3 regions of the Rhizobium indicum genome follow, and region 3 is predicted to be linked to each of the others. Evidence: riboswitches for the same ligand, from Rfam matches in the RefSeq annotation. Region 3 holds a riboswitch; each other region holds the start of a gene.
What was found. A riboswitch is a leader RNA that binds a small molecule or an ion and turns the genes downstream of it on or off. The one in region 3 is predicted to bind cobalamin.

Region 1 (4,970 bases), on a different replicon from region 3:
GTCAGCCCCGCCGCCCTCAGCGACAAAATTCTTGGGGTGACATCGTCGACGGCGCAGGAATCCTATGCCAACCATCTCTATCCAGAAATGAAAAGGACGGTTTTTCGGTCTTCGCCGGAATTGTACAAGGGCCTGGCAGATGGGAGCGTCGACATTATCCTCGAGGATAAACTCGCCATCTACGACTGGATTGCCAACACCAAGGCAGGGGGCTGCTGCGAGTTCAAAGGGCCGGATCTGATCGACGTCACATATTTCGGTGAAGGTGCCGGGATCGCGCTGCGCCTGGATGACAAGGAGCGTCTGACGCGCCTGAACGAAGCGTTGAAGAGCATCAAGGCGGACGGGACCTATGACATGATCAACGCAAAATATTTCCCGTTCAGCATCCAGTAGTTCGCCGGCCAACTTTCGAGAATGCGGGATGGTCGGGTTTTCCGCCCGACCATCCCTACCAAGTCCTTCGGTCGTATCGCTATGCGGCTTTCGCGACCTCTCCGTGCGGATCGAGGACATATTTCGTCGCCGCTCCCTGGTCGAAGCTCTCATATCCATTGGCGGCATCGTCGAGCGGGATGACCTTGGCGTTGACGATATCGGCAATTGGCAGTCGGTCGTGGAGGATCGCCTGCATGAGTTGACGATTGTATTTGATCACCGGAGTCTGGCCGGTGTGGAAGGACTGTGCCTTGGCCCATCCGAGGCCGAAGCGGAGCGAAAGATTGCCGTGTTTGGCGGCGTTGTCGACGGCGCCCGGATCCTCGGTGACATAGAGGCCGGGAATGCCGATCGAACCCGCGGCTCGGGTAATCTCCATCATCTGATTGAGCACGATCGCCGGCTGTTCCCCGCCCGAGTGGCCGCGTGCCTCGAAGCCGACCGCATCAATGGCGCTGTCCACCTCGTTGGTGCCGACGACCTGCGCGATCATGTCGCCAAGACGGTCGCTCTTCGACAGGTCGATCGGTTCGAAACCGACCTTTGCCGCATGCGCCAGACGGTCCTTGTTGAAATCGCCGATCATCACGACAGCAGCGCCGAGAATGCGAGCCGAAGCCGCAGCGGCAAGGCCGACCGGGCCGGCGCCGGCGACATAGACGGTCGAGCCGACCCCAACGCCTGCACGCACCGCGCCATGGAAGCCGGTGGGCAGAATGTCGGAGAGCATAGTGAGATCGCGGATCTTCGCCATTGCCTTGTCCCGATCGGGGATTTTCAACAGGTTGAAATCTGCATAGGGGATAGTGACGTAGCGCGCCTGTCCGCCGATCCAGCCGCCCATGTCGACATAACCGTAAGCACCGCCGGCGCGGGCCGGGTTGACCGTCAGGCAGACACCGGTATCCTGAGACTTGCAGCAGCGGCAACGGCCGCAGGCGACATTGAAAGGCACCGAGACGATATCGCCGATGTCGAGCATCTCGACGTCGATGCCTTTCTCGATGATCTCGCCAGTGATTTCATGACCGAGGACCAGGCCCGGCATCGCCGTCGTGCGGCCGCGGACCATGTGTTGATCGGAGCCGCAGATATTGGTCGATATCACCTTCAGGATGACGCCGTGTTCGATGCGGCGGCCGTCGGGCGCTTCCAGCTTCGGATCGTCGATGTCGCGCACTTCGACCTTGCCAGGACGGAGATAGACGACGCCTCTATTTTTGCTCATGGATTCCTCCCACTTGTTTGAATGCCTCGATCTGCAACCGATGCAGTCGATGGCAACCTTCCCTCCGGCCTGCCTCCTCTGCAGCCCGGTGTCCACAACACGAGGATACCGCCGCATCGGGCGATATTCGGATTGTCAAAACGGCAGATTGGGTGGAGAAGAGGATGAACGCCACGGTTTTCGCCTGTGGTTCCGCTCGTGACCGTCTGTCCGCAATCCGTCGATTTGCTGTGCAAGAGCTGGTTTCCGGCTCCAGAATCTCCTTTCGATCCATCACGATATCTTTCCGGATGTCTATCCGGCGATTTCCTTGAGGATTTCAGTTCTTCTACCGCTGCGGGGCAGCGCCGGCGTCAGGCCGGCGTCCCAATGGTCCATTTCGCCAGTTTGCGAGATAGCGCCTTGAACACCACTAACAAACCATGCCTGACGGACAACAGCGATCAAGAAAACGACATGGGCGCAACTCAAAGACGACAGTCGGCAAAGTCGCAATAGCGCTGCGCAGCGGAAATAATTGATCCCGCGAATACGGCGGTTTTCCGGATCGTCCCGGAAGATTTGATCGCCGCCTAAAGGCTTTAGGCGCGATGCGGTCGCCGGCTGCGGCTGACGTCGATGGCCGTGTGCCAGAGCACGGCGCCGAGGATGATCGCGCCGCCGAAAAAGGTAGCGACGGGCGGTTGCTCGGCAAACAACAGCCAGACCCAGAACGGCGTGAGTACGATTTCCATCGTGCCGATCAGCGCGGCTTCAGCCGGCGGCATCCGCTTCGCCCCGGCAAGGAAGAGCACCAGCGCCAGGGAGAAATTGGTCGCGCCGAAGGCGGCAAGAACGATCCAATTGTGCAGGTCGAGCGAGCCGACCGAACCGAACGGGGCAAAGATGGCCAGCGTCAGGAAGGCGCTGACGACGGTCGGCGGCAGGCTCGGCACGCCGGGATTGATGCGCGGAATGATGATGACCAGCGCGAAGGACGCCGTCATGCCGAGCGCCAGCAGATCGCCCACGCCGGTCCCTCCGCCGATCGACGAGGCGACGATGACGGCCACGCCGAGGAGCGAGATGCCGCCGGCAATCAGCGTCCGCCTGGAGACCCTCTCCCTAAGGATGACCCAGCCGAGCATGGCCGCGATGAAGGGCGCGGTCGCATAGATCATCGTCACATTGGCGACGGTGGTCATATAGAGCGCCCCGATGAAGCATACCTGACTGAAAGTCTGGCATGCGATCATCGCAAGACCGGACGGATGGAAGACGGATCGCCATTGCTGCCGTGAAATGCCCCCTTCGAGGAAAAGGCAGGGGATCAGCAGGAACAGGCCACCGAACAACGATCGCCAGGCGATCGCCGTCCACACATCGGTCGTCAGGAGTCGCGAATAGACGCCGCTCGCGCTCCAGGCAAGTGTCGCGGCAACGATGAGAAGCACACCCTTCTCGTGCTCGCTGACTGCGAGGCGTCTGGCCGGATTTTCAATTGTCACGCAGATATTCTCAAAGAAGGAAGTCGAACGCGGCTCATTTGTGCGTCAAGAATTGACATCAGACAAACGAATAGTAGAGATAGCTGTCATCGATTTTTTAAATGGCTGTCTCATGCACGAACCGATTGAGAGCGACCTGCTCAGAACTTTCCTGGTCGTTGCCGAGACGTCGAATTTCTCCGCAGCCGCCCAGCGCATCGGGCGGACGCAATCGGCCGTCAGCAGCCAGATCAAGAGGCTCGAAGAGACGATCGGCGAAACCCTGTTCGATCGGGGCGCCCGCGGCGTGCTGCTCACGCGCCCGGGCCTGCAACTCGTACCCTATGCCCGCCGGATCATCGATCTGTTGAGCGAGGCCGCCGCGACGATCCGCAGCAAGCCGCTGGACGGACCGGTGCGCATCGGAATTCCCGAGGAATACAGCCAGACGGTGCTGCCGGCAGCCCTTGCGGCTTTCGCTGTACGCCACCCGGCCGTCGAGGTCACCGTGTCCTGCGACTACACAGTCCGCAACCTCGCCGCCCTCGAGCGGGATGAGCTCGATCTGGCCGTCGTTTTCGACTGGAGCGATGAGACGAAAGGCGAGGTCATCTGCATTGATCCCACAGTCTGGGTCACATCGATGGTCCACCGGCTGCACGACATCGATCCCCTGCCGATTGCGACCTATCGCAACTCCACCTGGTCACGCGATTTTGCGCTCCGGTCGCTGGAGCAAATCGGCCGCAACTATCGGATCGCCTTCATCGCCGATACCGGCTCGGGGCTGAAGAATGCCGTCACCGCAGGCCTTGCCGTCACCACGCTTTCCCGCAGCAGCATTCCGCCCGGCTGCCGGGAACTCACCGCTGAAGACGGTTTCCCGCCGGTTGATTCCTCCAAAGTCGTGCTCCGCCGGAGCACTTACCGTTCCAGCGAGGCCGTTCGGGAACTTGCCGAAATGATACGGGACGCGTTCCAGCCTATGCCCGCATCTCCGATGGCGTGACGCGGCGGCGCAGGCGACGCCGGGTTTCGGACGGGCTCTCGGAAAAACTCGCCCTGTAGCTTCTCGCAAAGGCGGAGGCCGAATTGAAGCCGGTCGCCGCTGCGATGTCGGCGAAAGAGGCTGTCGTCTCGATCACCTTGCGGCGCGCCGCGTTCAGGCGCAGCGCGAGATAGTGCACATGCGGCGGCGCGCCGATGCTCTGCTGGAAGAGATCCTGCAGATGCCGGGCGCTGATGCCTACCCTGCGGGCCAGCCGCGTGAGAATCAGAGGCTGCTCGATATGCTCCTCCATCAGCCGCACCGCCTGCGCCACGCGGGGATCGTGCATGCGCAGACCAGCCGAGGCTGCGGAAAGCTGCTCATCGGCATGGAAGGAAGGCTGCTCGTAACGGAACAGCCGGCTGACCTCGAGCGCCAGCGAATAACCCTGCCGTTGCCTGATCACCTCCAGCATCAGGTCGACGGTCGGAAGCGAACCTGAGGTCGTCAGCCGCTTGCCGTCGATGACGAAACGATCCTTGACGGCCCGCACCTCAGGATAGGCCAACGCAAAATCCTCGTAGTCCTCCCAGTGGACGGTCGCCGGCAGCCCGTCGAGCAGGCTGGCTTCGGCCAGCAGCCATGTGCCGGACTCGATGCCGGCAATCACCGTGCGATAGCGGGCGGCCTGGGAGAGCTGCATCTTGAGCGCCGGCGTAGCACTTCGGCGCCAGTTGTAGCTGGCAAGCACGAACAGCGGCGTATCCTCGGTCGTCGCCTTGAAAGCGCCTTGCGCGGGCACGGCAATATTGCTGGTGGTCGGGACCGGTGCTCCGTCCGGGGTGAGCAG
Region 2 (4,970 bases), 1.8 Mb from region 3:
ACCGGGCTCGGCTATTCCGTCGCGCCGCTTGCTGGAAGTGCTGCGCCTGCGCATGCGAGCCCACAGAATCGTCAGGACCACGGACATGATCACGGCGATCACGCGGGCCATGACCACGACCATGAAGGGCACGATCATGCAGGCCATAGCCATGACCATGACCATTCTCACGATCACGGCGAGCAGGAAATCGAGGGGTTGCACGGGCACGACCATGCGCCAATGGCCGGTCCCTGGTGGCAAAGCAGGAAGGGCCGGCTGACCATCCTTTCGGGGGCGGCACTCGTTGCCGCCTATGCCGTCGGCCATCTCGTGCCGGCGATTGCATCCTATGCCTTCATCGTCGCCATGCTGATCGGGCTGGTGCCGATCGCTCGGCGCGCCATCATGGCCGCCTTCTCAGGCACACCGTTTTCGATCGAGATGCTGATGACGATCGCCGCCGTCGGCGCCGTCATCATCAATGCCGGCGAAGAGGCGGCAACTGTCGTGTTTCTGTTCCTCGTCGGCGAGCTGCTGGAAGGGGTGGCAGCGGGCAAGGCGCGGGAAAGCATCCAGTCGCTGACGGGTCTGGTGCCGAAGAACGCGCTGCTCGAAGACAATGGCCAGACACGGGAGGTGGCGGCGGAAAGCCTTTCGGTCGGTGCCATCATCATGGTTCGTCCTGGCGATCGGATCTCGGCGGACGGCATTATCATTTCAGGCGAGAGCGCGATCGATGAGGCGCCGGTGACGGGCGAGAGCACGCCGGTACGCAAGGGCATTGATGCCGTCGTTTTTGCCGGCACGGTGAATGGCGATGCGGTGCTCAGGGTTCGCGTCACGGCGGCTGCCGCCGACAATACCATCGCCCGCGTCGTCAAGCTGGTGGAGGAAGCTCAGGAATCGAAGGCGCCGACCGAACGCTTCATCGATCGGTTCTCGCGCTATTACACACCCGGCGTGGTCGTGGTCGCAGCGCTGGTCGCGGTCGTTCCGCCGCTGCTGTTTGCTGGGCCGTGGGGCGAATGGGTCTATAAGGGCCTTGCGATCCTTTTGATCGGCTGCCCCTGCGCGCTCGTCATCTCGACGCCGGCGGCGATCGCCGCCTCGCTTTCATCCGGTGCGCGGCGCGGGCTGCTGATGAAGGGCGGCGCGGTGCTGGAAACGCTCGGCAAGGTGACGATGGTCGCCTTCGACAAAACAGGCACGCTGACGGAAGGCAAGCCGCAGGTGACTGACATCATTTCCTTTGGCCTGAGCGAGGCGCAGGTGCTGTCGCGCGCGGCGGTGCTGGAGCAGGGTTCCAGCCATCCGCTGGCGCTGGCGATCCTCAACCGCGCCAAGGCGGACGGCGTTCCCGTGCCGCCGGCCTTCGAGCTGGAAGCGCTGCCGGGCAAGGGTGTCAGCGGCAAAGTCGGCGGCGAGGCGCTGGATCTGCTGTCGCCGCCCGCCGCCCGCGAGCGCGGAACGCTCGGCGCGGAACAGGATGCACGCATTACGGCGCTGAACGACGAGGGCAAGAGCGTGTCGGTGCTGCTCGTCAACGGTGTTGCGGTCGGCCTGATCGCCATGCGCGACGAGCCGCGCGAGGATGCCGAGGCCGGGCTCGCTGCCCTCAAATCAGCAGGCGTCAAGGCGATAATGTTGACGGGCGACAACAAGCGGACGGCAGCAGCCGTTGCCGGCATGCTCGGCATCGACTGGCGCGGTGAGATGATGCCGGAAGACAAGCAGCGGGTCGTCGGCGAATTGAAGCGCCAGGGCTTCGTCGTCGCCAAGGTCGGCGACGGCATCAACGATGCTCCGGCCCTGGCGGCGGCCGATATCGGCATTGCTATGGGTGGCGGCACCGATGTGGCGCTGGAGACGGCGGATGCCGCCGTGCTGCACGGACGCGTCGGCGACGTGGCGCGGATGATCGAACTTTCCAAGCGAACGATGCGCAACATCCTGCAGAACATCACTATCGCACTCGGGCTGAAGGCGGTGTTTCTGGTGACGACGATCGCCGGCATCACCGGGCTCTGGCCAGCGATCCTCGCCGATACCGGCGCCACCGTGCTGGTGACGATCAATGCGCTGCGGCTGCTTCGAATAAAGATATGAACATTCCTGGACGTCATCCCTCCGGCGCTCATCACCGGTGGGATCTCCCGTCAACGATTCGGGCCCGATCTCGAATCGAAAATCGCGGGACCGGCCATAGATTGGCTCTCCTCATCGGGACTTTCTCCACAGCCTGCTTTCTTTAAGCGTTGGTTAGCCATGTTTTTCACAGGAACGTAGCGATTTCAAACCTGTCGTAACGCAATGCACAAACCATCCGTTGACGCGAATTTGGATTGGCGTACTATATCTAGTGTTCGAGGTTCCCTCGATTCGTGAGGATCGACGGCTAAGACGGGAATTCGGTGCGCTTCGCCATCATGGCGCGGCAATGCCGGAGCTGCCCCCGCAACTGTAAGCGGCGAGCAACTGTCCGATTTCAGGTCACTGGAGCATGATGCTCCGGGAAGGCTGGGGCAGGGTGCTTTGACCCGTGAGCCAGGAGACCTGCCTCGAACGAAACGTCCACGGGCGGGGTGTCCGGAAGGTCGCGTTGCATGGCTGCGGGGAATCTCCGCGTCGCGTTTCGCAGGCCCGAACCTCCGCCCCTGAAACCTTCGTATTGAGCCACTTCGGGGTGAAGTCATGTCAGTATCTCAGTTCAGGCCGCCACCCGTTAGAGGTAGAGGGCGGAGTACGCCCAGCGGCTAAACAGCCGCATAGCTCAAATCATCAGAGAATTTTTCGACGGATATCGACAGATTTCCGATCGATGTCCTGCGCCCAATTGCATCGTCACGAGGAATATCATGACCATTACCGTCTACAGCAAGCCTGCCTGCGTCCAGTGCACTGCCACCTACCGCGCCCTCGACCGGTTGGGTGTCGATTATGACATCGTCGATATCTCGCAGGATGCCGAAGCGCTCGATCGCGTCCGCAGCCTCGGCTACATGCAGGCGCCCGTCGTCATCGCCGGCGAGCAGCATTGGGCGGGCTTCCGTCCCGACATGATCAGCGCGCTCTCTTGACGTGAGGACAAGCGATGGGCCTGATCGTCTATTATTCCAGCCGATCCGAGAACACCCATCGGTTCGTCGTCAAGCTCGGACTGCGCGCGGCGCGCATTCCGCCAGGTGGCGCAGACGCATTCCATATCCGCGAACCCTTCGTGCTGATCGTGCCGACCTATAGCGGCGACGGCGGCAAGGGCGCCGTTCCCAAGCAGGTGATCCGTTTCCTCAACGATGCGGAAAACCGCGGACACATCCGCGGCGTAATCGCCGCGGGCAATAGCAATTTCGGCGAGACATACGGGCTCGCCGGCAACGTGGTCTCGCAGAAATGCCAGGTGCCGTACCTTTACCGGTTCGAGCTCATGGGCACCGAAGACGACGTCGCCAAGGTCAAACACGGAATGGAACGATTTTGGACACGGGAACAAACCTGACGCGGGATGCGGGCGCAAAACCGCATCACACTATTGCTCAGCCCGCCGGGGAGAGGCCGTCGAAGGCAGCCGAAACCCTCGACTATCACGCGCTGAACGCGATGCTGAACCTCTATGACGATGAGGGGCGGATCCAGCTCGACAAGGATCGAATGGCTGCCAAGCAATATTTCCTGCAGCATGTAAACCAGAACACGGTGTTCTTCCACAATCTGAGGGAAAAGCTCGATTACCTCGTGACCGAGGGTTATTACGAGCAGGAGGTTCTCGACCAGTATTCCTTCAATTTCGTGCGGGATCTGTTCGACCAAGCCTATGCCAAGAAATTTCGTTTCCCAACCTTCCTCGGCGCCTTCAAATATTACACCAGCTATACGCTGAAGACCTTCGACGGAAAGCGCTATCTCGAGCGCTATGAGGACCGCATCTGCATGGTGGCTCTGGCCTTGGCGCGCGGCGACGAGGCCCTTGCCCGCGACATGGTCGACGAGATCATTTCCGGCCGCTTCCAGCCGGCAACGCCGACCTTCCTCAACGCCGGCAAGAAGCAGCGCGGCGAACTGGTTTCCTGCTTCCTGCTGCGCGTCGAGGACAATATGGAATCGATCGGTCGGTCGATCAATTCGGCGCTGCAATTGTCGAAGCGCGGCGGCGGCGTGGCGCTGTCGCTGACGAATATCCGCGAGGCAGGCGCGCCGATCAAGCATATCGAGAACCAGTCCTCAGGCATCATCCCTGTCATGAAGCTGCTCGAAGATAGCTTCTCCTACGCCAACCAGCTCGGCGCGCGGCAGGGGGCAGGTGCGGTCTATCTCAACGCCCACCACCCCGACATCATGCGCTTCCTCGACACCAAGCGCGAAAATGCCGACGAGAAGATCCGCATCAAGACGCTGTCGCTCGGCGTCGTCGTGCCCGATATCACCTTCGAGCTAGCCAAGAACAACGAGGATATGTATCTTTTCTCGCCCTATGACGTGGAGCGCGTCTATGGCGTACCCTTCACCGAGATTTCGGTGACGGAAAAGTACCGCGAGATGGCTGATGATGCCCGCATCTCCAAGAAGAAGATCAAGGCGCGCGAATTCTTTCAGGTGCTTGCCGAAATCCAGTTCGAGAGCGGCTACCCCTACATCATGTTCGAGGACACGGTGAACCGGGCGAACCCGATCGCCGGGCGTATTTCGATGAGCAATCTCTGCTCGGAGATCCTGCAGGTGAGCGAGGCGAGCGAATATAATGACGACCTTTCCTACAAACATCTCGGCAAGGATATTTCCTGCAATCTCGGCTCGCTGAATATCGCGGCGGCAATGGATTCGGCCGATTTCGGCAAGACGATCGAGACCTCGATCCGGGCGCTGACGGCCGTTTCCGACATGAGTCACATTTCCTCGGTTCCCTCGATCGAGAAGGGCAATGACGAGAGCCATGCGATCGGCCTCGGCCAGATGAACCTGCACGGCTATCTCGCTCGTGAACGCATCTTCTA
Region 3 (4,970 bases):
AAGGCGATATGGAAATCAGAGACCAGCAGCCTGCCGTCGTGAAAGCTGCTCGAAATTTCGAGAATGCCGCCGGCGATCGCCACACCCATCGCCATGGAGATACGCTGGGCAACGGCATTGATCGCGGTTGCCTGGCTGCTGTCGGCGTCATCGACATCGCCGAAGGCCATGGCGTTGACGCCCGAGAAAGCCATGGAGCGGAACAGGCCGCCGATCAGCAGGCAGGCCATGATCAGGAACAGCGGCGTTTCGGCGGTGAAAAGGCCGTTGATGCCGAGGAAGATCGCCGCCAGCAAAGTGGTGATTGATATGACGGTGCGGAAGCCGAAGGCATTGAAGGTGCGCGAGGCGGCGAATTTCGAGCCCATGGAGCCGAGCGCGCTGACGAAGGTGACCGAGCCCGATTGCAGCGGCGTCAGGCCGAAGCCGAGCTGCAGCATCAATGGCATCAGGAACGGCAGGGCGCCGAGCCCCATGCGGAAATTCGAAGCGCCGAGGATCGCCGCCCGGAACATCGGGTAACGGAACATCTTCGGATCGAGAAGCGGATAGGGCACGCGGCGGGCATGCAGGAGGTAGAGGAGGCCGGCAAGAATGCCGATCGCAACCGTGACGTAACCGTAGATGACGGGCACGGCCGGCAGGCTGATGACCGACACGCCGAAGACGAAGCCGGAGAAGCCGATGCCGCAAAGGAAGAATCCGGGGAAGTCCATCGGCCGCGGACTGCGTGGCTCGACGGTCGGCAGGAAACGCGTGACGAGGATGATGCCGAGCACGCCGATCGGGACGTTGATCCAGAAGATCCAATGCCAGGTGAGATAGGTGGTGAGGAAACCGCCGATCGGCGGCCCCATGATCGGGCCAATCAAAGCGGGAATGGTAAGCCAGGCCATGGCATCGACGAGTTCGTGGCGCGGCGTTCCCCGGACCAGCAGCAGGCGGCTGACCGGCGTCATCATCGAGCCGCCGGCGCCCTGGATCAGGCGCGAGACGACGAAGGCCGTGATCGAGTTGGAAAAGGCGCAGGCGATCGAGCCGATCATGAAAACAAAGATCGCCATGCGGAAGATGTTGCGCGCACCGAACCGATCGGACATCCAGCCGCTGATCGGGATGAAGATCGCCAGCGCCACGAGATAGCTGGTGACGGCGAGCTTCAGCGCGATCGGCGAGGTGCCGATATCGGCGGCGATTGCCGGCAGGCTGGTGGCGATCACGGTCGAATCCATCTGTTCCATGAACAGGGCGACCGCAAGGATCATGGGTGTGAGGCGGGGCACGGGCAACCGGGATGCTGCGATGGACAGTCACAGTCCATACGCCTTCGGTGGTGATAAGGCCATAGAAACTGTCGGTGAAGGGGCTTGCCTAGCCGCTTCAAACCGACGCGGGTGGGTGGTGGGCCACTCATTATTGCGCCTCGCTTGTGCTCAGCGCATTCGCAGTTTCACTGCTCACCCTCTCAACGGTCTGCCGGCACGCGCCTCTCCTCCCTCATTCCTGTGCTCGTCACAGAAATCCAGCCACGGCGCGTCTGCGCCGTGAATGACTCAATGCCTCAAGGAAAGAGTCTTTTGCGCCCAAGGACTTGGACGCACTGGATTCCTGTGACGAGCACATGAATGAGGAGGGTGTGTGACACCGCGCGGCCTCCGGCTTGACTGCGACATCGGGCCCAGCTTGCCGCCGCCGCGCTTTCCTGAAATAGATGCGCCGTCAGGTGCCCGCCGATAAGGCGGGAGAATCGGGAATCCGGTGCAAGACCGGAACGTGCCCAACGCTGTAAGGCCGACGCTTGCCGCTTCATCATGCCACTGGCCTTTTGCCGGGAAGGCTGCGGCAGACGGATGACGCCGAGTCAGAAGACCGGCCTGGCAAGATAGACCGATCCGCGCGGACAGCGGGGCGGTCGCGTTGTTGGGGATTTGACGATGCGACCCTTTGATGAGGATGCCCTTTCGGCGGCGTCCGGTTTTTCCTTGGCCGAACGCGAGGCCGTCTATCACGCGATCATGACGCGGCGCGACGTTCGCAGCCAGTTCCTGCCCGATCCCTTGCCTGATGATGTTGTGCAGCGGCTGCTGACGGCCGCTCACCACGCACCATCCGTCGGCTTCATGCAGCCGTGGAATTTCATTCTGGTGAAAAGTGCCGCTGTCCGGACGCGCATCCAGGACGCGTTTGCGAGGGCCAACGAGGAGGCGGCGCTGATGTTCGAAGGCGAGCGGCGGCAGGCCTACCGATCGCTCAAGCTCGAAGGCATCGTCGAGGCGCCGCTCGGCATATGCGTGACCTGCGATCCTACCCGCAGCGGCAGCGTGGTGCTGGGGCGCACCCACAATCCGAAGATGGATTCATACTCGACCGTCTGCGCCATCCAGAATCTCTGGCTTGCGGCACGGGCGGAAGGGGTCGGCATCGGCTGGGTCAGCATTTTTCGTGAAGGCGACCTGAAAACCATTCTCGGCATACCCGAGCATATCGACGTGGTCGCCTGGCTCTGTGCCGGTTTCGTCGACCGGCTCTATGACGAGCCGGAACTCTCCGTCAAAGGCTGGCGGCAGCGGCTACCGCTCGAGGAACTCGTCTTTCATGATGGATGGGGACTGAACACCTAGAGCGCATCGCGTTCTTTCGATGCCAATATCGCCGACGCCGTGCGAGGCCGAGATATCTTTATTCCTGACCTTCATATCGATACGCTGAAGGCGAATCCCGGAATTGGATATTCGGCTATCGGCGGCTCAATCGGAGGATAACGGCCCAATGAACATGATCGACTTGAAGGAACGCATCATCGTGATCACAGGCGGTGCGCGCGGCATCGGCTACGCTATCGCAGAGCGCGTCATCCAGTCTGGTGGCAAGGTGGCCATCTGGGACCTGAACGAAAACATGGCCAAGGACAGCGCTTCCGCTCTCGGATCTGGCACGGTCGCTTTCGGCGTCAACGTCGCAGATCCCGTATCAGTGAAAAACGCGGCGGCGACGACCGAGGAGATTTTTGGCCGTATCGACGGCCTCGTTAATTCCGCCGGGATTACCGGTCCGGTAAAGCCCACGATCGAATACGATGTCAGTGAGTGGACAGACGTCGTCGATGTCTGCCTCACGGGAACCTTCAATTGTTGCCGGCACGTCGTTCCGGTCATGTTAAAGCGCGACTATGGGCGGATTGTGAACATCTCCTCGGTTGCGGGCAAGGAAGGAAATCCGAACATCGCTGCCTACAGCGCAGCGAAAGCTGGTGTGCTGGGCTTCACCAAGTCGCTTGGCAAGGAACTCGCAAAGACAGGAATCGCCGTGAACGCGGTAACGCCAACCACGGCAAAGACACCTATATTGGACGGGCTGACATCCGAGTTTATCGAATATATGCGCGTCCGCATTCCGCGCGACCGTTTCGTCGAACTTGGTGAGATCGCTTCGATGGTCGTCTGGCTGCTCTCCGAGGAGAACTCCTTCACGACCGCATCGACGTTCGACCTGAGCGGCGGTCGTACGACCTACTGACCATGCTCAAGCGACCCGCATTAACATCCCGCCGCACGTTCACGTGACATCGCCGTCATCTCATGCACCCTGGCACAACGCCGCTATGGCTCCGCCACCGCAGTTCCAGCTGTTCAATCACTGCTGCTGTTGCGGCTGCGGGCCCGGTGTTGCCGGATTGGCGAGGTCGATCGAGCCCTGATCGCCGGCCAGAAACTGCGGGCCGACCTGACGGACGCGGTTCTGCGTCGGATCGTAGGGGCGCTCGGGGACGGATGGTTGCGGCGCAGCTGCCGCGGCATCCTTCGCCGGGGGATTGGTGCGGATGGTGGTGATCGAGCCCTGCTGCGGCGGTTCGCTTACCGCCTGCTTGCCGCGCATCTCCTCATAATAGGCTGTAAGATTGCAGGCGCAGGAGGATTTTTCCCCGGGCGTGCGGTTCTTGTAGGCAAAGGCATTTTTCATGGCGCTGTAGGGAGTGCCCGTTGCGACCGAGATCATGTTCGAGGCTTCGGTGCTCGTCACGTCACGATAGAACAGTTCGGTCTCGACGCCTGGGCACATCTTGGCGCAGGTCTGGGCGTCGCGGCCGAAATCGACCGACGTGGCGTTCGAGCTGATCGGGAAGAAGCCGCCGTCGCAGCTGCGCACGCACATGGTGCTGACCGGGGAGAGCATCTCCGCCCGTGGCACGCCGTAACGCGGATCGATCTCTTCACCGCCGAGCGGAATGAAGGTATCGGTGCGCATCGCCTGTTCCTCGACGCTCGGAGCCGGCTCGTTGGCGCTGCGATCGCTCGGGGCATAGAAGTTTTCGCTGTTGCAGCCATTGTGGTCGAGGGCGGCGATCAGTTCGCGGCGCGTGCCGTCAGCGGCGCCATTCTGGCCGGCCAGCTCGTTGCGGCGGTCCTGGAGATAGCGGATATTGTCGATCATGCGGGCTTCGGACTGCGAGAGTTCGGCGCAATAATCGGCATTCTCGCTGCCGATCACGACCATGCTGCCTGAGGTGCAGCCATTGCTGCGCAGCTCGTTGCGAACTTTGCGCAGCTCGAGGTTCTGCTCGGCCATGGCGCTGGAATATTGGCGGGCTTCCGGGCCGTTGCCATTGCCGATCGATCGCGGCAAGTCGGCGAGGCGGCCGCGCAGGTCCTCACAGACGGCGCTGCTTTGCGCGGCGGCAGGCGCCGCAAAGGCAAGGAGAAGGGCAAGAGACAGGTTTCGGCGTTTCACGGCGTCGTCCCGGAATGAGCAAAGAATCGATCGGTCGATTGCGGCCTCGATCGCCGCGGGTTTCTCTTAGGGTATTTCTCTTAATAAGCTGGGATAAATTCCTACCGTATTTTCGCGATTTTATCCAGCGGACCGCCAGAGACCCAATGTTCGATTATGAAGAGGCTGCCGATGGTAATCAACGAGGCCACGTGCTCCACTCCAATCTCCTCAGTCGCTTGGGGAACGTACTCATATCCGGA

Region 1: another riboswitch for cobalamin. It lies ahead of fdhA (formaldehyde dehydrogenase, glutathione-independent); the one in region 3 lies ahead of bluB (5,6-dimethylbenzimidazole synthase).
Region 2: another riboswitch for cobalamin. It lies ahead of nrdH (glutaredoxin-like protein NrdH); the one in region 3 lies ahead of bluB (5,6-dimethylbenzimidazole synthase).

Annotation. Positions count from the first base shown of each region.
Region 1 is NZ_CP054026.1:199,119-204,088, forward strand. Features, by position in the region: gene FFM53_RS35740 (ABC transporter substrate-binding protein) at 1-396, shown strand, start outside; gene fdhA (formaldehyde dehydrogenase, glutathione-independent) at 476-1,666, opposite strand; cobalamin riboswitch at 1,886-2,086, opposite strand; gene FFM53_RS35750 (DMT family transporter) at 2,248-3,153, opposite strand; gene FFM53_RS35755 (LysR substrate-binding domain-containing protein) at 3,266-4,141, shown strand; gene FFM53_RS35760 (GlxA family transcriptional regulator) at 4,116-4,970, opposite strand, start outside.
Region 2 is NZ_CP054021.1:3,241,264-3,246,233, forward strand. Features, by position in the region: gene FFM53_RS15860 (heavy metal translocating P-type ATPase) at 1-2,088, shown strand, start outside; cobalamin riboswitch at 2,332-2,557, shown strand; gene nrdH (glutaredoxin-like protein NrdH) at 2,838-3,059, shown strand; gene nrdI (class Ib ribonucleoside-diphosphate reductase assembly flavoprotein NrdI) at 3,074-3,478, shown strand; gene nrdE (class 1b ribonucleoside-diphosphate reductase subunit alpha) at 3,457-4,970, shown strand, end outside.
Region 3 is NZ_CP054021.1:31,151-36,120, forward strand. Features, by position in the region: gene FFM53_RS00150 (MFS transporter) at 1-1,265, opposite strand, end outside; cobalamin riboswitch at 1,705-1,892, shown strand; gene bluB (5,6-dimethylbenzimidazole synthase) at 1,935-2,621, shown strand; gene FFM53_RS00160 (SDR family NAD(P)-dependent oxidoreductase) at 2,770-3,516, shown strand; gene FFM53_RS00165 (DUF2865 domain-containing protein) at 3,634-4,728, opposite strand.